Regions from separate parts of the Bordetella sputigena genome, predicted to be linked through region 2. Evidence: riboswitches for the same ligand, from Rfam matches in the RefSeq annotation. Region 2 holds a riboswitch; the other holds the start of a gene.
What was found. A riboswitch is a leader RNA that binds a small molecule or an ion and turns the genes downstream of it on or off. The one in region 2 is predicted to bind glycine.

Region 1 (11,096 bases), on a different contig from region 2:
TCCTGCCGGGAAAATACCACATTTGGTACTTGTTCCGTATTTAGAACTAACCCTGGCGCGGTGGATGGGCCCGGCTTTGGCAAGGTGCCGGCGCCGAAATGGTGCGGATATCTCGGGTACAATGCAGGCCCGTTCGAAACCCGGACGGCCGTCGGGGCGTAGCGCAGCCTGGTAGCGCATCTGCTTTGGGAGCAGAGGGTCGCGAGTTCGAATCCCGCCGCCCCGACCAATTAAATCAAGGGTTAGCTTACTTCTGGCCGCCGTTCCGCTACGAATGGTGGCGGTGTTGACGACATCTACGAAGTCACACGCCAGCTACTGAAGTGGCCGAATAGCGCATCAATATTGATGGAGCGGCGAGACGACGTTTATATTCGGTCGCCGACCCTCCAGCAGCTGCGCCAGATTCTCGTTTAGCGATTGCAGCGTCTTCTCGATATATCCGAGCGGCTCATCGCAGGAGACGTGTGGCGTGATCACCAGATTGGGACAGTTCCACAACGGGCTGGAGGCTGGAAGTGGCTCTTCATCAAAGACATCCAGCACCGCGCCGCTTAAATGATTCTCTCGCAACGCGTTGATGAGCGCTGTCGTGTCAAGGACTGCACCTCTTGCCATATTGATTAGCCCGCCGCCACGTGGAATGGACTTGATGACTTCATCACTTATCAAGCCCCGTGTGGCGTCGGTAAGGGGGCAGGTGAGCACAACGTAGTTGGCGTCCGAGACAGCATCCTTTAGATTGCTGGTCGGGACGACCCTCGCCGCATGGGAAGCAGGTTTCCCGGAGCGAGTCACCGCCGTCACATCCATCCCCAGCGTTTGCGCGGCGCGGGCAACCGCGGTACCGAGATTGCCAAGCCCAACGATGGTGACTCGTTGGCCCATAGTCATGGGCGTAAGTACGGGCGCCCAGCGGTGATGCCGTTGCGCGTCAGCCAAGAGCGGAAATTTCGACGACAGCATTAGCAGCGTCATCAAGGCATATTGCTCAGCCTTGCCGGCATGCACTCCGCGGCTGTTGGTGAAGACGGCGCCATCAGGCAGCCAGTCGAGCGGCAGGTATTTCTCGACACCGGCGCTGGTGACGTGTAGAAGCTTCAACTTCCGTGCGTGGCGCTGTATCAAGGCCGGATCGAATCCTGAACCCACGCACACGTCGGCGACGCCCAAGGCGGCGAGATCCACGTTCGACTTGTCGTGGAACGTAGCGTGGACCTTCTCCGCAGGCAAATGAACGGTGGAACGCCACCGTTCTGGCGTGATCTGGTACGCCTCTCCCCGCTCTTTCTGATTTTGAACGTAGACGCGCAGCATGCTCAGGCCGGCCTCAGTGACGGACACCGACGTGCCCCAGGAAGTTGATCAGTCGTTGCGTCTTGGGGCCTCCGAAGAGTGCCTCCGGGGTACCTTCCTCCACGATCTCGCCCTGATCCATGAAGATGACACGGTCGGCAACGCTGCGAGCAAAACCCATTTCGTGGGTGACACACATCATCGTCATGCCGGTTTTGGCGAGCTCAGTCATAGTGTCCAGAACCTCTTGCACCATTTCGGGGTCTAGGGCCGAAGTCGGTTCGTCGAAGAGCAGAATCTCCGGCTGCATGCAGAGTGCGCGCGCGATGGCCACACGCTGCTGCTGGCCGCCCGAGAGTTGCGCGGGGTACTTCAATGCTTGGTTGCCGATGTGCACGCGATCTAAGTAGGATTTCGCGCGCGCCTCGGCTTCCTTGCGCGAGAGACCCAGGCTATGCATCGGCGCTAGCATGCAGTTCTCTTGGATCGTCAAATGCGGAAAGAGGTTGAACTGCTGGAACACCATGCCAATGCGAGAGCGGATCCTGGAAACGCTGGTGTCGTTCAGTTCTTCGTCGCCGATCTCAATCTTTCCCTTCTCATGTCTTTCCAGTCGGTTGATGCAGCGGATCAGCGTGGACTTCCCCGAGCCGGATGGGCCGCAGATAACCACCCTCTCGCCTTTCGCAACCTGCAGATCGATGTCCTTGAGGACGTGGTGAGCGCCATACCATTTGTTCAGCTTTTGCGCCCGGATAAGGGTAGGATTAATCATTGCAAAAGATCCTGTGATAGGACGAGCGCACGCGCGCCGTTTTTGTTGCTGTGAATCGGATTCGATCGGTGCGAAGACGATGGGCCGAGCGGCCCGAAAGCCGCCCGACCGTACGGCGAGCTTAGGCGTAGAGTCCGCGACGGCCGCGGTTGAAATGCCGTTCGACCTGCCGTTGGATTTGCGTGTAGACGAAAGCGATCGCGACGTACCAAAGCGCAATGACGCAGAGGACTTCGAAATACTTGAAATTCTGGCTATAGATGTTCACGGCCGTGCCGAAAACCTCAGGAATGGCGATCGTGAACAGCAACGTGGTGTTCTTGATCATATTGATCACTTCGTTGCCCGTAGGCGGGATGGCAACGCGCACGGCCTGCGGCAGGATGACCTTGCGCATCATCGTCCAGTACTTGAGGTTCAAAGCCTGGGACGCCTCACGCTGTCCGCGGTCGACCGATTGGATGCCGGATCGGACGATTTCGGTCATGTAAGCCCCTTCATTGACACCCAGCGCTAGGATGCCGGCAGTAATGGCGGGCAAGTTGATGGCGCCACCGGTCAGTGCCGCCAATCCGTTGTACCAGAACACGATCTGGACAAGCACAGGAATGCCACGGTAGAACGTTACGTAGGCCCGAATGAACGGATGTATCTTAGGCAGCGGCGAGGTCAGGATGATCCCTCCTGCAGTTCCAATCAAAATACCCAGAATCATGGAAACGACGGTGATCCACACCACCATCCAGACCGCGCCGAAGAACCGCGTCGAGAAAAGCAGCCCAAAAAAGTACGCCAAATCGAAATGCATGTATCGCTCCGCCGTGCGCTCTTCTTAGTCGTTGACTTTTCGCAAATCGCCTTCTTGTAGACTCCACTTGGCAAGCATCGCGTCGTACGCGCCGCTTTGCACGACGCGCTTGAATGCTGCCTCCACTGCGGCGACGTTGGCGGTTTCACCCTTGCGGAATACGATGCCGATGCGGTTGCGCTGCGTGTTCGGCCCCTTCCCGCTCAGGATGGGGCTGGCGATGGCGAAGTCCTTCGGGCGCTGGGCAACGGCGTAGGTCGCAACGGCCCAGTCCACAAAGGCCGCATTCGCAGATCCTCGCGCCACTTCGTTCATGGCTTCCGCTTGGCCACCGAACGGCCGAAGCGTCATCGGCTTGTTCGCGGGACACGAGTCCTTCACGCGCTCGAGTGCCGCCATTTGCGTCGAACCGCCCATGATGGCCGTGGTGTACCCGCAGGTGTCCGATTCGGTGTTGAAGTACAGCTTGGAGTTCGCCTGAGTGATGAGTCGCACACCGCCAACGAAAACGGTGACGAAATCGAACGACTGCTTGCGCACGTCAGTGATCCCGACCTGCGAGTGAATCACATCAATCTTCTTCGCGATCAGCGCGGGGAACAGGCCAGCGAACGCCATGTTCACGAACTTGGGCTTCAGGCACATGGCCTGTGCGATGGCGGTCATCAGCTCCGGGTCGAGACCCGCGGCCGCGTCGTCCTTCATGAAGGCCGTCGGCGGCGCGGCGAGCGAGATGCCGACCGTCAGCGTGCCGGGTTCGATAAGGTTGGGCGGGGCCGGAAGACAGTTGGAGCCCTGAGCGAACGCGCCTTGCGCGGCGAGAAGGAGCAAAGCGCCGATCGCGCTCAGAACACGAAAATGCCATTTCATGGAACACCTCTTGTGAGTTTGGAACAGGGGATGTAGGTGCGCCTGCGTGCGCTCGCATCCGCACCCGGTAGGCACTTCAACGCACGGTTTTCCAGAGGTGGTCCTTTAGCCGCGTCTTGTCGAGCGTGACGCCAAGGCCGACCTCATCGGAAACTTCCAGGTAGCCGTCTTTCATGCGGGGTTCGAACGGCCTGGTCAGCACCTCGACGTAGCCGGGATGATCCGAGAAGTACGGGTACAACTCAACGTTCAGCAGATTCGAAAGGCAGCCTGCCAGCGCGACGTTTGCCGCAGTCGACAGCGTGCTTGCGCAGTTGTGAGGCGCGATGCGCATATTGGCCGCCTCAGCCATCGCGGCAATCTTCTTGGTTTCGAAGAGGCCACCGGTGTTGCCGATGTCCGGTTGTACGATGTCCACGGCCTGTTCTGCGATCAGGCGATGGAAGCCGCGCGAGGTGTAGACGCGTTCGCCAGCCGCCACCGGAATGTTGACGCGGTCTGAGACTTTCTTCAGCGCCTCTTCATGGAAGGGATCGACGGGCTCTTCAATCCAGGTGATGTCGAACTCTTCGTACCGGCGTGCGAGACGGATTATTTCATCCGTGGTCAGCCCACCGCTCAGGTCGAGCATGATCTCGACGTCGGGTCCGACCGCATTGCGAAGCTCTTTGACGCGGTCATAGGCGAGCTGCATGAACTCCTTGTCCAGTGCGCGGCGCGTCACGTGGCGCAGGGTTCCGCCGGGCAACTGCGTGGCCAAGGGGTAGCACTTCAATGCGCGAAAGCCGTCTTTCAAGGGGCGTTCGCTTGCGCGCGCCCAGTCCAGTGCGTTGTAGCAGTGATAGTTCCAACCGTTCGCGTAGACCGGGACACGGTTGTTGATCTTGCCGCCGAGGAATTCGTACAGAGGCAGGCCGTGAGCCTTGCCCTTGATGTCCCACAGAGCTTGTTCGATCGCACTGACGCCCGCGAATGAGATGGCGCCGCCACCTTTCGTCCAGAAGGACTGGTCGTAGAGAACGTGCCAGATCTCTTCGATGCGGGCGGGGTCTTTCCCAAGGACGTCGCGCGTGACCATTTCGTCCAGCATCGCCGCGGCGGCTGAGGCGCCTAGCCCGTAGGCAATGGCCGCTTCCCCGATGCCCGAAATTCCTGCGTCCGTTTCAAGCTCCAGGATCACGGGAGTGATCGGGCCGCCCTTGACCAGGTAGATGTTCGCGCTCGTGATTTTCATAACACCCCAAAGCAACAGTTGTAGAAGACAATTGATGATTGCTGACAATCGGCAGCTATCTTGCAGCTTGGGGCGTCTCTTATGAATAGGGGTTTACACCTGCAAAACGAGTCATCCGCGGCTATCAGGTGCTAAGTGCACCTAACTGGCGCGCGAAGTCGGTCCAGTGCACCAAATTGGGATTGCACGTGACGGAGCAGGCAATGCCCCCTCCCGATCTGATCTACGCCCGCTGCCGCGCGCTCAGGGCCGCAAAGCCATCCTCCAGGTCACGCTGCAGAAAGTCGAACGGTTCCAGTCCGATGTGAAGACGCAGCAACCAGTTCCCACGCTCCTCTTCGTCGAGCCAGGGAAATGTGTTGGCTCGAATCGGCGCGACGAGGCTGTGCGTTCCTCCCCAGCTGGCGCCGATTTTGAACATCTTGAAGCCTTCGACCATCTCGATCACGCTGCTATCCGCTGTCTTCTTCAGAATCACGCTCAGCAGGCCGTTTCCGCCGCTGAAGTACTGAGAGAACCGATTGTGCTGGCTGTCTTCCGGGTGAGAAGGGCAGATTACTCGTGCGACCGTCGGTTGCTTCTTCAGCCAGTCGGCAACAGTCAGGGCACGTTTGGCGTGCTCCGCGACGCGGACGTCGAATGTTTGGAGGCCTCGCAGCACCAAGGATGCATCGTCCGAGGAAACGCCTTCCCCGAGCATGAACGAGGCCGTCTTGAGGCGCTCATACAGTTCGCGATCATTGACTGTGACAGACCCCATGCAGACGTCGGAATGGCCACTCGCGTACTTGGACAGCGCGTTGCAGACGATGTCGATTCCATGCTTGAAAGGCTTGGTCAGGCCCAGTCCCCAAGCATTGTCGATGGAGACCAGGGCTCCGTGCTCGTGAGCCTCGTGTGCAATCTTCTCCATGTCTTGGATCTCCATGGTGTACGAGCCTGGAGATTCCAGAATCACCAGTCGCGTCGAGGGCGTCAACCACGGCTGAATGGTCGTGGCATCTGCTGGAATGATCGTGTGCTGGATGCCAAGCCGCGACAGGAAAGTGTTGCAGAACTCGCGTGTGGTGCCGTATGCGTTCTGGGCGACCAGGATGTGATCGCCGCCCTTGAGTAGCGCCAACATGGGGAGGTTGACGGCCGACAGGCCGGAAGGCGTGGAAAGGCAGTACTTGCCGCCTTCGAGCTTCGCGATCTCCTCTTCCATGTACCTGACGGTGGGAGTGCCGTACAGGCCATAGCTGAAGCCATCGAACAGCCTGCTACGGCGGTTGGTGAAATCTTCGACCGTGTTGAACTTGATGGTCGATGCCCGATGAATCGGCACAGCGAAGCCCATGAACTCGGGCATGCTCTTGAGGCGGTCATGCATGTCGGCGGGATAGAGCGCGGCTTTTTCCAAGGGTGATCCTTCCAAATCGGTCGAGTAAAAGGTACTGCCCGAGGGGGAGCTCCCCTTGGCCTGCACCTGCCTCCGTTCCAACTCTTCGAGCACAGGCTGACGCAGTGTCGAACGGAGGCGTCGCAAAGTAATAAAGGCGGTTGGTGCGCGTGTTACATGCACCATAAAGATCAATTTTGTCAGCCGCGTTGTCGCGGAGTTGAACGTTCAGTTATCACATGGCATCGTTTGGTTATATGCTTGCCGACATCGCACAATCTGGGTGCTCCATGCGCGTCACTGAAATTGAAACCTTCAGGGCCATCCTTCAAGCAGGATCGGCGAGGAAGGCCGCAAGCCTGCTCGGCTTGTCGCAGGCCGGGGTGAGCAAGGCGATCCGGCGCCTTGAGGCCGAGGCGGGATTTCCACTGTTCCTGCGGCTCCGCGGACGGTTGCAGCCGACGCCGGAAGCCATGGCGCTTGCTCCCGATGTGGATCGGATGTACGTCGGGCTCAGTGCCATCGCTCATCGCATTAAGGCGCTCAGGGAGTTCGGTGTCGGCGCTCTACAGATCGCCAGTAATCCCGCCTTTGGCTCGGGACTTATTCCGCGCGCGTTGGCGCGCATGGCGCGGTCGAAAAACGAAGACCAGCGGCCGAACGTCTCTCTGCAGATCCTGAGCTCTCGGGATGTGCGGGAGCGTGTGGCTGCGGGCGAGTTCGACGTAGGCTTTTTTGCAGACGAGGTCGTTACTGACGGGCTGGAATGCACCGTCTTCGCCGAGCAGCCCGGTGTGGTCGTGATGCCGCAAAATCATGCGCTGGCACGTCACACGCTCATCCAGCCGCACCATCTGGCCGAAGTCCCCTTCTTGGCCATGAATCCGGAAGACTCGTCGCGCCGGCGGCTGGAGGAAAAGCTCAAGGAGCACGGCGTCCAGTTGAACATTGCCGTCCATACCCCTTACGCACTCAACGTCTGCGAACTGGCTCTGGCAGGGCTGGGTGTCGGTATCGTGAACCCGATCACCGCGCTTGATTACAGCACCAGAGGCCTGACGTTTCGCAAGCTATCGTTCGATGCAACGGTCATCTGCATCCAAGCGGTTCCCGCCGGACGACTGCTCTCGGGCACCGCCAAAGAATTCCTAGTGGCCCTTCGCACACAGTTGGCGGAAGAGGAGCAGCTCCTGCAGACGAAGCTCAAGGAGAAGTAGGGCGGCATGTGCGCCGCTCGTGCCTGATCGTCGATTCCCCATTTGGCCCGCGGGCACCCGGGCACGTTTTTCTTTGCTGATTGCTGACAATCTCGTACAATCTCGAACTCTACGGCTTCGAGTGGTACCCGTATGGCACTGACCGCGGTCAAAAAGCAATCTGCAGAACAGTTGGCGACGGAAGCTTTGCGGAAGCAAATCGTGTCCGGAGAAATCTTGCCGGGTACTCGAATCACCGAGGTCAGCCTTTCTGATCAGCTCAGTCTTTCGCGCGGGACGATCCGGATTGCGCTGTACCAGCTCGCGCAAGAGGGGCTGGTCAAGCAGACCCCGTTCACTGGTTGGGCTACCGCGTCCATAGAGACGGAAGATCTGTGGGAGCTGTACACGCTTCGAGCGGGGCTGGAGGGAACGGCGGCGCGCATTTTGTGTGAGCGCATGGACCATGAGCGTGAGCGGGTATTGACCTCGGCATTCACGAACCTCTTGACCGCATGCTCGGGAGGGAAATACCACATCATCGCGGATAAGGACTTCCTCCTGCACCGAACCATTGTGGACTTGGCCGGAAACAAGCGTCTTGCCGAGCACTATCGCTTGGTCGAGCAGCAGATCCGCATCTTTGTCGCGTCTACCTACAACTTCGTTGCCAAGCCGCAGGACGTTGTGAACCACCACCAACCATTCATTGACGCATTGGTGGCGCGAGATGCCAATCTTATTGAAAAGCTCTTGCGTGAGCATGCGATTGGGGAAGGGAGCAAGCTCTATCAGCATCTCTCGTCCGTAAGAGATGGGACGGACACACAGGCGCAGCGCTGACGATCCTAAGCCGCGCAGTCTTCAATTAGCAGTACAACGACGGGTCTTGCTCGCGGAATTGATGGGTGCCGGGATGCCGCATTCCACTACGCGAGGTCGTGTTCGAGATGCCCCGGATCTAGTGGGCCATTATGCTGGTTGGCGCAAGTTAGCCTTGCTTGCGCAACGCGTGCTGATCACATATCATCGTCCGGTCTGTTCGGGAGAGCCCTTTGTCGCAAGACATAAGGCGCCGAAGGAGCAACCGCCCCGGAAACTCTCAGGCAAAAGGACCGATCAGGCAATAGCACTCTGAAGAGCAGATGGTGTCGTCTACCATCACACCGCAGGAGCAAGCGTCCGTCTCGACGATGTGACGTGAATCTCTCAGGTTCCAAACAGAGGGGGCATGCAGCGCGCTGGCGCATGCATACCTCTCATTGACGTTTGGGCCTGGATCATGAAATCAATCGCAATCATTGGCGGTGGAATCACGGGAGTGACCACCGCGTACGCGCTCGCAAAGCGTGGCTTCGTTGTCTCCTTGTTCGAGAAGCATCGGTATGCAGCGATGGAGACCTCGTTCGCGAATGGAGGGCAGCTGTCTGCTTCCAACGCGGAGGTGTGGACGCACCCCTCAACCTTGCTCAAGGGGGTGAAATGGATGCTCAAGCCCGATGCGCCGCTGCTTGTCAATCCCAAACCCAGCTGGCACAAGTTGTCGTGGTTCGCTGAGTTCGTGGCAAATATTCCGCGCTACGAAAGCAACACCACGAAGACTGCTCGACTCGCCATCGCAGCCCGCGAGCAGCTATTCAACTGGGCGAGCGCCGAGGGCATCTCCTTCGATTTGGTGAAACGAGGCATTCTGCACATCTACCGCGATCGAAAAGGCTTCGATCATGCCGGGCGCGTTTCTGCGCTGCTTGCCGCGGGAGGCCTCGAGCGGCGCGCCGTGACGCCGCAAGAGATTCACGCCCTCGAGCCGACACTGGCGGGTCAGTACTACGGCGGGTACTACACCGAAAGCGATTCCACGGGTGACATCCACAAGTTCACAATCGGGATGGCTGCGGCCATCGAGCGTTTGGGGGTATCCACTTGGTACGGGACGAGTGTCAAACACGTCATGAGCGATGGGAATGAAGCAACGATCGTGTTTGAGCAAAACGGGGAAGAAGTCAAGGCCCGCTTCGACGCTGTGGTGATCGCAGCGGGAATCGCGAGCCGTGCCCTGGCCGCCCAATTAGGCGACCGCGTGAATATCTACCCGGTAAAAGGCTATTCGATCACCGTGAACTTGACGGATGAAGCCAGCCAGGCAGCTGCGCCGACCATCAGCCTGCTCGATGACGAAACTAAAATTGTCACCAGCAGACTTGGGGTCGACCGCTTCCGCATTGCAGGGACTGCTGAGTTCAACGGCGATAACAGAGACATCCGCGCGGACAGAATACGCCCACTGACTGATTGGGTCGCTCGATGCTTTCCGGGGGTCAGCACGCGGCAAGTCGTGCCTTGGGCGGGCCTGCGCCCCATGATGCCCGACATGATGCCGCGTGTTGGAAGAGGCAAGAAGCCCAACGTCTTCTACAACACCGGGCACGGCCACCTCGGTTGGACACTCTCCGCTGCGACGGCGGACCAAGTGGCACAGATTATTGGTAGCGCGGCCGCCCAGTTAAGCAGCGGCATTGCCAGCGTTTCTCCGCGCGCCACGGCCTGACCTTGTGATGCCGGGATGACCACCGAGGAGGGGCGGGCGGCAGGTCGGCTGGAGCGACCGAAGACCCGACCCCGGAGAATCCGCAAAGAGTCTGCGCCGGTGACTAGCACTGCGCGCACCAGCGGTTCCCTCGGTGGGGTTGCGGCGTTCAACAGCGTTACGTCTTGCCTCGGCTTTTTCGCTGACGCGATGCAACGAATTCATAGCCCATATTCTTGAATATTCACCATGCGTGTCAATGAAATCGAGATGTTCAGGGCTATTCTTCAATCGGGCTCGTCCAGAAAAGCCGCCAACCTGCTTGGCATCTCGCAACCGGCGGTCAGCAAATCGATCAAACGTCTCGAGGCTGAAGCGGGTTTCCCGCTTTTTCTCCGTCTTCGCGGCCGATTACAGCCTACGCCTGAGGCCCTGGCCTTGCTGCCCGATATCGACCGGATGTTCGTAGGCCTTAGCGCGATCGCTCATCGCATGAGGACGTTGAGGGAGTTTGGCGTCAGGACGTTGCAGATCGCATGCAATCCCGCGTTCGGCGCAGGCCTGATTCCACGGGCGCTCGCCAGGATGAGAGAGGGTAGGCAACCGATGGAGTGGCCAAGCGTTTCGCTGCAAATCCTGAGCTCCTGTCAGGTTCGGGAGCGCGTTGCTGCAGGCGAGTTCGACATCGGATTTTTCGCGGACGAAATTACGACGGAAGGCATCGAGACCACGGTATTTGCAGAACAACCGGGCGTCGTGGTCATGCCGGAAGCTCACCCGCTCGCTCGGCACAAGGTGATCCAACCCCACCAGTTGGCTGAGGTTCCTTTCATCGCGCTCAATCCCGAAGATTCGTCTCGGCTGCGGCTCGAGCGATTTCTCGAAGAGCACAATGTCCGCTTGAACATTCTGGTCCACGCACCCTATGCCTTTAGCGTGTGCGAGCTCGTCTTGGCTGGACTCGGCATCGGGGTGGTAAATCCGATCACTGCATTTGAGTACAGCAAGC
Region 2 (11,096 bases):
GCTGTCGCCCTATTCCCATCCCGGAGCCATCATGAACGCGCCGCACACGTCTACCGATCTGTCCCACCTTTGGATGCCGTTTACGGCCAACCGGCAATTCAAAACCAATCCGCGCATGCTGGCCTCCGCCAAAGGCATGTACTACACGTCGCTGGACGGCCGCCAGATCCTGGACGGCACGTCCGGCCTGTGGTGCGTGAACGCCGGCCACTGCCGCGAGGAAATCACAGAGGCCGTCGCACGGCAGGTGGGCACCCTGGACTACGCGCCCGGCTTCCAATTGGGCCATCCCCTGGCATTCCAGGCGGCCAGCGCCGTCGCCGGGCTGATGCCGCAGGGCCTGGACCGCATCTTCTTTACCAACTCCGGTTCCGAGTCGGTCGACACCGCGCTGAAAATCGCGTTGGCCTATCATCGCGCGCGTGGCGAAGGCCAGCGCACCCGCCTGATCGGCCGCGAGCGCGGCTACCACGGCGTGGGCTTCGGCGGTATTTCGGTGGGCGGCATCTCGCCCAACCGCAAGACTTTCTCGGGCGCCCTGCTGCCAGCCATCGATCACCTGCCCCACACGCACAACCTGGAGCAGAACGCCTTTTCCAAGGGCCAGCCCAACTGGGGCGCCCACCTGGCCGATGAACTGGAACGCATCCTTGCGCTGCACGATCCGTCGACCGTCGCCGCGGTCATCGTCGAACCCATGGCGGGCTCCACCGGCGTGCTGGTCCCGCCCAAGGGCTACCTGGAACGCCTGCGCGAGATCACCAGCAAGCACGGCATCCTGCTGATTTTCGACGAAGTCATCACCGGCTACGGCCGCGTGGGCGCCGCCACCGCCAGCGAATTCTTCGGCGTCACGCCCGACCTGATCACCATGGCCAAGGGCATCAGCAATGCCGCGGTGCCGTGCGGCGCGGTGGCGGTCCGGCGCGACGTGCATGACGCTATCGTGGAAAGCGGCCCGGCCGGCATCGAGTTCTTCCACGGCTATACCTATTCGGCCCACCCGCTGGCCTGCGCGGCCGTACTGGCGACCCTGGACATCTACCGCCGCGACAATCTGTTCGCCCGCGCCCGCGAAATGGCACCGGCGTTCGAACGGGCCGCGCACGGCCTGAAAGGCACGCAGCACGTCATCGACGTACGCAACATCGGCCTGGTGGCCGGCATCGAACTGGCGCCGCGGCCCGGCGCGCCGGGCGCCCGCGCGGCCGAGGCCTTCCAGCGCTGCTTCGACACCGGCCTGCTGGTGCGCTACACCGGCGACATCATGGCGGTATCGCCGCCCCTGATCATCGACGAGAAACAGATCGAGCAGATTTTCCAGACCATCGGCTCGGTGCTGAAGGAAATCGCCTGACCATGACGACCATTCCCCATTACATCAACGGCCAGCACTTCGACGGCCGCAGCGGCCGCAACGGCGATGTCTTCAATCCGGCGCGTGGCGAAATCGCCGCCCGCGTGCCGCTGGCCAGCGTGGAAGACGTGAACCTGGCGGTAGCCGCGGCGCGCGAGGCGTTTCCCGCCTGGTCGGAAACGGCGCCGCTGAAGCGCGCCCGCATCCTGTTCAACTTCAAGGCGCTGCTGGACCAGCATCAGGACGAGCTCGCCGAACTGATCACGCGCGAACACGGCAAGGTGTTCTCCGACGCCAAGGGCGAAGTCACGCGCGGCATCGAGGTGGTCGAATTCGCCTGCGGCATTCCGCACCTGTTGAAGGGCCAGTACACCGAACAGATCGGCGGCGGCATCGATAACTGGAGCATGCGCCAGTCCCTGGGCGTGGTGGCCGGCATTACGCCGTTCAACTTTCCGATGATGGTGCCGGCCTGGATGTTCCCCGTGGCGATCGCCTGCGGCAACACCTTTGTGCTGAAGCCGTCGGAGCGCGACCCATCGGCATCGGTGCGGCTGGCCGAACTGCTGACCGAAGCGGGGCTGCCCCCCGGCGTGTTCAATGTAGTGCATGGCGACAAGCAGGCCGTGGACGCGCTGATCGCCCATCCGGACGTGCAGGCGCTGTCCTTCGTCGGTTCGACGCCGATCGCCGAATACATCTACGCGCACGGCACGGCGCGCGGCAAGCGCGTGCAGGCACTGGGCGGGGCCAAGAACCATCTGGTGGTGATGCCGGACGCCGACCTGGAGCAGGTCACGGATGCGCTGATGGGCGCGGCCTACGGCTCCGCCGGCGAACGCTGCATGGCCATCTCGGTGGCCGTGGCGGTGGGCAGCGTGGCCGACACGCTGGTGGAACGCCTGGCGCCGCGCGTGCGTGCATTGAAGGTGCTGGACGGCATGGACCCGCAGGCCGAGATGGGCCCGCTGGTCACCGCGCAGCATCGCAACAAGGTGCGCGGCTATATCGAAGACGGCATCGCCGCGGGCGCGCAAATGGTGGTGGACGGGCGGGATATTTCCGTGCCGGGCAGCGAGAAGGGTTTCTTCCTGGGCGGCACGCTGTTCGATCACGTCAAGCCGACGATGAACATCTACCGCGAGGAGATCTTCGGCCCGGTGCTGTGCGTGGTGCGCGTGCCGGACTTCGCCTCGGCGGTGAAGCTGATCAACGAGCACGAGTTCGCCAACGGCGTGTCCTGCTTCACGTCCGATGGCGGCGTGGCGCGGGCCTTCGCGCGGCAGATCCAGGTAGGGATGGTGGGCATCAATGTGCCGATTCCGGTGCCGATGGCCTGGCATTCCTTCGGCGGCTGGAAGCGGTCGCTGTTCGGCGACCACCACGCCTATGGCGAGGAAGGCGTGCGCTTCTATACGCGCTACAAGAGCGTGATGCAGCGCTGGCCGGACAGCATTGCCAAGGGCGCGGAATTCACCATGCCGGTGGCGAAGTAGTTATTGCTACCCACCGCCGCGCTGCGCGTGGCGGTGGCAGCAGCGGGCCCGGGCGGCAAGGCGCGGGACCCGCACATGGGGGACTATCTGGCGATAAGAAGGCCCGGCGCGCGAGCGCCGGGCCTTTTCGCTTCAGGCATACGCCTCGACAGGCAGGCACGAACACACCAGGTTGCGATCGCCATAGGCGTTATCCACGCGCGCCACCGGCGGCCAGTACTTGCCGTCCTTCAGCGACTCCAGCGGATAGGCGGCCTCGCGCCGCGTGTAGTCGTGATGCCATTCGTCGGCCATCAAGGTGGCGGCGGTATGCGGGGCGTTCTTCAGCACGTTATCGTCCCGATCCCGCTCGCCGCGCTCGATCAGCGCGATTTCCTGGCGTATCGCGATCATGGCGTCGACGAAGCGATCCAGTTCGGCCAGGCCTTCCGATTCCGTGGGCTCCACCATCAGCGTGCCCGCGACCGGGAAGCTCATGGTGGGCGCATGGAAACCGTAGTCGATGAGGCGCTTGGCGATGTCTTCCGCCGACACGCCGCTGCTGTCCTTCAGCGGCCGCACATCCAGGATGCACTCGTGCGCGACCCGGCCATTGCGGCCGCAATACAGCACGGGATAATGCTCGCGCAGGCGATGGGCGATGTAGTTGGCGTTCAGGATGGCCACTTCGGTCGCCCGCAGCAAGCCCTCCGCCCCCATCAGCGCGATGTAGATGTAGGGAATCGGCAGGATGCCCGCCGAGCCGAACGGCGCCGCCGACACCGGCCCGACCTTGGCGCCTTCCGGCAGCTTGCCGGCCGCATCCACCACGCCGGGCAGATAGGGCGCCAGATGCCCGCGCACCGCCACCGGCCCCACGCCCGGACCGCCGCCGCCGTGCGGAATGCAGAAGGTCTTGTGCAGGTTCAGGTGCGACACGTCGGAACCGAACTTGCCGGGCTTGGCGAGCCCCACCATGGCGTTCATGTTGGCGCCGTCCATATACACCTGGCCGCCGGCCTGATGCACGATGTCGCAGATCTCCGTGACGGCCTCTTCGAACACGCCATGCGTCGACGGATAGGTGATCATCAGCGCCGCCAGGCGATCGCCCACCTGCGCCACCTTGGCGCGCAGATCCGCGACGTCCACGTTGCCGTTGGCGTCGGAGGCCACGACGACCACCTGCATGCCGGCCAGTTGCGCCGACGCGGGATTGGTGCCGTGCGCCGACGACGGAATCAGGCAGACGTTGCGCTGATGCTGGCCATTCGCCTCATGGTAGGCGCGGATCGCCAGCAGGCCGGCGTACTCGCCCTGGGCGCCCGAATTCGGCTGCAGGCTGACGGCGTCGTAGCCGGTGATCTCGCACAGCGCGGCCGACAGCTTGTCGATCAGCTGGCGATAGCCGGCGGTCTGCGCCGCGGGCGCGAAGGGATGGATGTGCGCGAATTCCGGCCAGGTGATGGGAATCATCTCGGCCGTCGCGTTCAGCTTCATGGTGCACGAGCCCAGCGGGATCATGCTACGGTCCAGCGCCAGATCCTTGTCCGCCAGCTTGCGCAGGTAGCGCAGCATATCGGTTTCGGACTGCACGCTGGAAAAGACCGGATGCGCCAGGATTTCGCCCTGGCGCGCCAGGGAGGCCGGGATGCCGGCGCCGGCGCGCGGGTCCAGCGCGTCGATATCGATCGCGGCAGCAGTCTTGCCCAGCCCGCTGGCGAACACGCCCGCCAGCTGCGTCAGATCGGCGTCGGTGACGGTCTCGTCCAGCGATACCGCGACGTGCTCGCCATCCACCGCGCGCATATTGATGCGCACCGCGTCCGCGGCCGCCAGGACCGCCGCGGTGGCGGAACCCGTGCGCACGTGCAGCGTATCGAAGAAAGTCTCGTTGACGACCTTGGCGCCCAGGTCGCTCAAGGCCGCGCGCAGGATGGCGGTGGCGCGCTGCACGCGCTGGGCGATGCGGCGGATGCCGGCCGGGCCGTGCCAGACGGCGTACATGCCCGCCATCACAGCCAGCAGCACCTGCGCCGTGCAGATGTTGGACGTGGCCTTTTCGCGGCGGATGTGCTGTTCGCGCGTCTGCAGCGCCAGGCGCAGCGCGTTGTTGCCCTGCGCATCCTTGGACACGCCGACCAGGCGGCCCGGCATATTGCGCTTGTAGGCGTCCTTGCAGGCCATGAAGCCCGCGTGCGGGCCGCCGAAACCGAAGGGCACGCCGAAGCGCTGCGCCGAACCCACGGCGATGTCCGCGCCCCAGGCCCCCGGCGGGGCCAGCAGGGCCAGCGCCAGCAGGTCGGTGGCGCATGCCACCACGGCGCCGCGCGCGTGGGCGGTTTCGGCCAGGGCGCGATAGTCGTCCACGCCGCCCAGGCTGCGCGGGTATTGCACCAGCACGCCGAAGCAATCGGGCAGCCCGGCGGTTTCATCGCCAACGACGATTTCGATATCCAGGCCTTCCGCGCGGGTGCGCACGACCTCGATGGTCTGCGGATGGCAGTGGCTGGAAACGAAGAACACATTGCTGGACGACTTCGCGCCGCGGCGGGCCAGCGTCATGGCTTCCGCGGCGGCCGTGCCTTCATCCAGCAGCGACGCATTGGCAATGTCCAGACCGGTCAGGTCCGCCACCATGGTCTGGTAGTTCAGCAGCGCTTCCAGGCGGCCCTGCGAGATTTCCGGCTGGTAAGGCGTATACGCCGTGTACCAGGCGGGATTCTCCAGGATATTGCGCAGGATGACGTTGGGCGTATGCGTGCCGTAATAGCCCTGGCCGATATAGCTGCGGTAGACCTGGTTGCCGCGCGCGATGTCGCGCAGTTCGGCCAGCACGTCCGGCTCGCTGCGCGCCGGCGGCAGCGCCAGCGGCGCCTGGGTGCGTATGGCGGGCGGCACGACCTGGCTGATCAGGTCTTCCAGGCTGTCCGCGCCCAGCGCGCGCAGCATGGCGGCCTGGTCGGCATCGGAAGGACCAATATGGCGGGGAATGAAATCGGTGTGCGTGTCGAGGGGGCGCGACATGGTATCTCTTGAAAGTGGCCTTACAGGGCTTCGTAGCCGGCGGCGTCCAGCAGCTTGTCCAGATCGGCGGAGTTGTCCGGCTTGATCTTGAAAATCCAGGCGGTGTAGGCGCCGCTGTTGATCTGCGCGGGATCGGCTTCCAGCGCGTCGTTGAAGGCGACGACCTCGCCCGCCACCGGCGCATAGATGTCCGATGCGGCCTTGACCGACTCCACCACGCCGGCCGTATCGCCGGCGGCCAGCTTGGCGCCAACCTTGACGTCGCCGACGAAAACGAGATCACCCAGTTGTTCCTGGGCCTGGTCGGTGATGCCGACGACGAAGACGTCGCCTTCGGCTTTCACCCATTCATGCGATTCGGTGTACTTGCGATCGGTGGGCAGGCTCATGGAAGGAGCTCCTAAGAATTCAAAAATCGTGGCAAGGATGAATAGAGAGGTAATGCGCGCCCCGCCCATGCGGTACGCGCCGGCATGGGCATCGCCAGTTTACGGTTGTTCGATGGCTTTGCCGTTGCGGACGAAGGGCAATTTGCACACGGTCGCCGGCACCCACTTGCCGCGGATGTCCACTTCGACGGTATCGCCGGGATTGACGCCCACCGGCATGCGCGCGAAGGCGATCGACACGCCCAGCGTCGGCGACATCGTGCCGCTGGTGATTTCGCCATCGCCATGCGACGTGCGCACCGCCATATGGGCACGCATCACGCCGCGTTCGTTCAGCTTCAGGCCCAGGAAAGCGGCCGGCGTGGCGAACTCCTCGATGGCCGCGCGGCCGATGAAGGCGCGCGCCGGATCCTTCAATGAGACGGTCCAGGTCAGCCCGGCCTGCGCGGGCTGGGTGACTTCGTCCATGTCCTGGCCGTACAGATTCATGCCGGCTTCCAGGCGCAGCGTGTCGCGCGCGCCCAGGCCGCAGGGACGCACGCCCTGCGCGGCCAGGTCGTTCCACAAGGCGACCACTTCCGTGGAGGGCAGCACGATCTCGAAGCCGTCCTCGCCGGTGTAGCCGGTGCGCGCCACCAGGGTGTCGGGTTCGAAGCGCGCGGCGGTGAACGGCGTCAGGCTTTCCGTATCAGCCTTCCAGGCCGGACGCGCGGCCCAGACCTTGGCACGCGCATTCGGCCCCTGTACGGCCACCATGGACAGATCCCGGCGCGGCGCGATGGAGACGGATAGCCGGGCGGCAATGGCGATGCGCTGCATCCAGGCGACGTCCTTGTCGGCGGTGGCGGCGTTGACCACCACGCGCCAGCGGTCGGCGGCGAAGAAATAGACGATCAGGTCGTCGATCACGCCGCCCTCGGGATTCAGCATGCAGCTGTACAGCGCCTTGCCGGGCGTGGCCGTCAGCTTGGAGACGTCATTGGCGATCAGGCGGCGCAGGAAGGCCATGGCGTCGGCGCCCGTGACGTCGACGTTGAGCATGTGCGACACGTCGAACATGCCGGCATCCTGCCGGACGGCGTGGTGCTCTTCCAGCTGCGAGCCATACGCCAGCGGCATGTTCCAGCCGCCGAAGTCGACCATGCGCGCGCCGGCATCGATATGGGCTTGCGCCAGGGGGGTGTTCTTCAGGGGGTGCGACATGGCAAAAAGCTCCGGACAGCGGCGGTAGGGGGCCGATAGTGGGCCATCAGGGTACCGTTAGGGCGGCGGATACCGGCCTGGATGCGGAAAGCGCCCAAGACCGGCCGTGTTTCCGCCCCTCTGTCCTTTTGCCTGAGAGTTGCCCCGCGCATGTGGATGGCGGGTTTGCACCTTCGGCGTCCGGGCGCATCGCGTGTAACGGACGGCCGGCTCTCTCCAGAGCGCTGTGTTCGTCCGGGCGCCGAATGCGGCGCGGTCCGGGCAAGGCATGCTGCGGTATGGGTTGCCTGAGCGATTCCGGGCGAATTGCGCCTTCGGCGGCGGCGCGCCGGGGGGCGTGCCGCTCTCTCCCGCACGATGCGTGACAGCGTGGCGAAGAATACAACTCAGGCCAGGGCGGTGTCCAGCAGCATCATCAGCACGAAGCCCAGCATCAGGCCGCCCGTGGCATAGACCTCGTGCCCCTTGCGATGCGATTCCGGGATGATCTCGTGGCTGATGACGAACAGCATGGCGCCGGCGGCGAAACCCAGGCCCCAGGGCAACAGTACCGTTGACCAGGCCATCACCGCGGCGCCGGCCAGCGCGCCGATCGGCTCGATCAGCCCGGACACCATGCCCAGGGTCACGGCGAATGCCCGGCCATAGCCCGCCGCCAGCAGGGCGACCGCGACGACCAGGCCTTCCGGCACGTCCTGGATCGCGATGCCGGTGGCCAGCGCGCCGGCGCGCATGGGATCGGTGCCGCCGAAGCCCACGCCGATGGCCAGGCCCTCCGGCAGGTTGTGCAGCATGACCGCGAAAATGAACAGCCAGGTGCGCTTGAGCATGCGGGCGTCATGTCCTTCCCGGCCCTTGATGAAATGCTCGTGCGGTACGCAGCGCTCCAGCCACAGCAAGGCCGCGCCGCCCAGCAGGATAGCCGCGCCCACCGTCATGCCGGCGCCCCATGGGCCGGCGCCGAGGTCGCGCGCGGCCTGGATCCCCGGGGCCACCAGCGAAAACGCGCTGGCCGCCAGCATCACGCCGGCGCCGAAACCGAACATGGTGTCCTGCACCCGCTCGGACAGGCGCTGGGAAAACATGACCGGCAAGGTACCGGCCGCCGTCGCCCCCGCCGCGATCAGCCCGCCCAGCCAGGCGTTGGCGATCTGCGGATGGCTGTCTTCCAGGGACAGCCATATCGCCCAGGCACCGATCGCGGCCAGCAGCGGCACGACGACCATCAAGGCCTTGCCGGCGCCGGCGCCGGCCAGCGAACGTATGTGCGTGTTCATGTTGCGTCCCTTTTCCCGTGATGCGCGTGGCGTGCGCATCTTCTTTGCTCGCATGGCACGCGTGGTGGTCTGGGTGGCGACCCGCGTGGTCGCCCAGAGAGCAAAAAACGCGCCGCGCCGGACAGCTGGCGTTCAGTTTCCACTACGCGTGCCGAGGGAACAAGGGCGAGCGGTACGAAACGGCACCAGATTGGCCGGATCCAGAAGAATCCGCTCATGCGGAAGGGATTCGGACAGCGCGAGTCGCGCGGCGCGGGCCTCGGCACGCCAGGCCTGGACGTCCAGCCCCGGTCAGAGCGCCCGGCCGCAAGCGACGCCGGAGGCCCAGGCCCACTGGAAGTTGTAGCCGCCCAGCCAGCCCGTCACGTCGACGGCCTCCCCGATGAAGTGCAGGCCGGGCACGCCGCGCGCCTGCATGCTCTTCTGGTCCAGGCCGCGGGTGTCGACGCCGCCGCGCATGACTTCCGCCTTCTTGTAGCCGGCGGTGCCGCCGGGGGTCAGGGTCCAGCCGTGGATATTCCGCGCCAGTTCGCGCAGGATCCTGTCCGGAATATCGGCCAGGCGCGCGCCCGCCAGCGGCTGGCCGCGCCCGTCCACGACGCCATGCAGCCACTGTTCGGCCAGTCGGCGCGGCCAGAGCGCCGCGAGCGCCGTCCCCAACTGCTGGCGCCCGCCGGATTTGGCCTCGATCAGCTCGCGCGCCAGATCGCGCCCGCTGGCCAGGTCCAGCGTAATGGGTGCTCCGGGATTCCAGTAACTGGAGATCTGCAGGATGCCGGGCCCCGACAGGCCCCGGTGAGTGAACAGGATGTCTTCCAGGAATTCGCCCTGCCCGCTGCGCACGCCGGCCTCCAACGCCACGCCCGACAAAGAGGCGAAGGGCGCCCACTGGGCGGCATCGAAGGTCAGCGGCACCAGGGCCGGCCGTGGCTCCACCACTTTCAGGCCGAACTGCCGGGCCACTTTCAAGGCGTAATCGGTGGCGCCCAATTGCGGTATCGCCATGCCGCCGGTGGCCAGCACCAGTTTGGCGGCGCGCAGCACGCCATGGCCGGTGGTGCGCAGTTCAAAGCCCGCATCGGCGACGCGGGCGATTTCCGCCACCGTGCAGGGCATGCGCCACTGCACCTGGCCGGCGTCGCACTCCGCGCGCAGGACGTCGATGATGGACTCGCTGGAATCGTCGCAGAACAACTGCCCGCGGTGCTTCTCGTGCCAGGCCACCCGATGGCGGCGCAACAGGTCCAGGAAATCGCGCGGACCATAGCCGGCCAGCGCGGAGCGGCAGAAATGCGGGTTCTCCGACAGGAAATTCGCCGGCCCCGTGCCCGTATTGGTGAAATTGCAGCAGCCGCCGCCGGATATGCGGATTTTCTCCGCCAGCCGGTCGGCGTGGTCGATCAGCACGACCCGCAGGCCGCGCTGGCCGGCGACGGCGGCGCACATCATGCCCGCCGCGCCGGCGCCGATGATGGCGACGTCGAACATGCGCGCGCCTTACTGGTCCTGGTCTTCCTTCAGGCAGTCGACGTAGTAACGCACCTGGCCGTCGGCATCGACGTCCTCCGCCAGGCCGTGGATGTCGGTTTCAAAGCCGGGAAAGCGTTCGTTGAATTTGCGCGCGAACTGCAGGTATTGCACGATGGTGCGGTTGAAGCGTTCGCCCGGAATCAGCAGCGGGATGCCGGGGGGGTAAGGCGTCAGCAGCACGCCGGTAACCCGTCCCTCGAGCTCTTCGATCGCCACGCGTTCCACCTGGCGGTGCGCCATGCGCGCGAAGGCGTCGGAAGGCTTGAGCGCCGGCACCATATCGCTCAGGTACATCTCGGTCGTCAGGCGCGCCACGTCGCTTTCGCGATAAGCCTCGTGGATCTGCTGGCACAGATCGCGCAGGCCGATGCGCTCGTACTGCCGATGGTCGCGGCAGAATTCGGGCAGGATGCGCCACATCGGCTGGTTGCGGTCGTAGTCGTCCTTGAACTGCTGCAGGGCGGTCAGCAGCGTATTCCAGCGGCCCTTGGTGATGCCGATGGTGAACAGGATGAAGAACGAATACAGGCCGGTTTTTTCCACCACCACGCCGTGCTCGGTCAGGTATTTGGAGACCAGCGCCGCCGGAATGCCGGTTTCGCCGAAGCTGCCCGAAATATCCAGGCCCGGGGTGATGATGGTGGCCTTGATCGGATCCAGCATGTTGAAGCCGTCGGCGATATCGCCGAAGCCATGCCAATGGTCGCCCGATTCCAGCAGCCAGTCGTCGCGGTTGCCGATCCCGTCGGGCACCAGCCGGTTCGGCCCCCAGACCTTGAACCACCAGTCGTTGCGGCCGAACTCGGATTCCACCTTGCGCATCGCACGGCGGAAATCC

Region 1: another riboswitch for glycine. It lies ahead of ACNA0R_RS05945 (D-amino acid dehydrogenase); the one in region 2 lies ahead of gcvT (glycine cleavage system aminomethyltransferase GcvT).

Annotation. Positions count from the first base shown of each region.
Region 1 covers NZ_CBCSCA010000003.1:796-11,891, reverse strand. The annotation lists tRNA gene ACNA0R_RS05990 (tRNA-Pro) at 153-229, shown strand; gene ACNA0R_RS05985 (D-2-hydroxyacid dehydrogenase) at 340-1,317, opposite strand; gene ACNA0R_RS05980 (amino acid ABC transporter ATP-binding protein) at 1,331-2,071, opposite strand; gene ACNA0R_RS05975 (amino acid ABC transporter permease) at 2,193-2,879, opposite strand; gene ACNA0R_RS05970 (transporter substrate-binding domain-containing protein) at 2,904-3,749, opposite strand; gene ACNA0R_RS05965 (mandelate racemase/muconate lactonizing enzyme family protein) at 3,826-4,983, opposite strand; gene ACNA0R_RS05960 (trans-sulfuration enzyme family protein) at 5,207-6,385, opposite strand; gene ACNA0R_RS05955 (LysR substrate-binding domain-containing protein) at 6,622-7,581, shown strand; gene ACNA0R_RS05950 (GntR family transcriptional regulator) at 7,714-8,403, shown strand; glycine riboswitch at 8,594-8,688, shown strand; gene ACNA0R_RS05945 (D-amino acid dehydrogenase) at 8,843-10,108, shown strand; gene ACNA0R_RS05940 (LysR substrate-binding domain-containing protein) at 10,337-11,096, shown strand, end outside.
Region 2 covers NZ_CBCSCA010000009.1:21,103-32,198, reverse strand. The annotation lists gene aptA (omega-aminotransferase AptA) at 32-1,357, shown strand; gene ACNA0R_RS17670 (CoA-acylating methylmalonate-semialdehyde dehydrogenase) at 1,360-2,853, shown strand; gene gcvP (aminomethyl-transferring glycine dehydrogenase) at 2,986-5,859, opposite strand; gene gcvH (glycine cleavage system protein GcvH) at 5,880-6,248, opposite strand; gene gcvT (glycine cleavage system aminomethyltransferase GcvT) at 6,348-7,451, opposite strand; glycine riboswitch at 7,562-7,681, opposite strand; glycine riboswitch at 7,716-7,814, opposite strand; gene ACNA0R_RS17650 (ZIP family metal transporter) at 7,838-8,728, opposite strand; gene ACNA0R_RS17645 (BaiN/RdsA family NAD(P)/FAD-dependent oxidoreductase) at 9,020-10,216, opposite strand; gene ACNA0R_RS17640 (Orn/Lys/Arg family decarboxylase) at 10,226-11,096, opposite strand, start outside.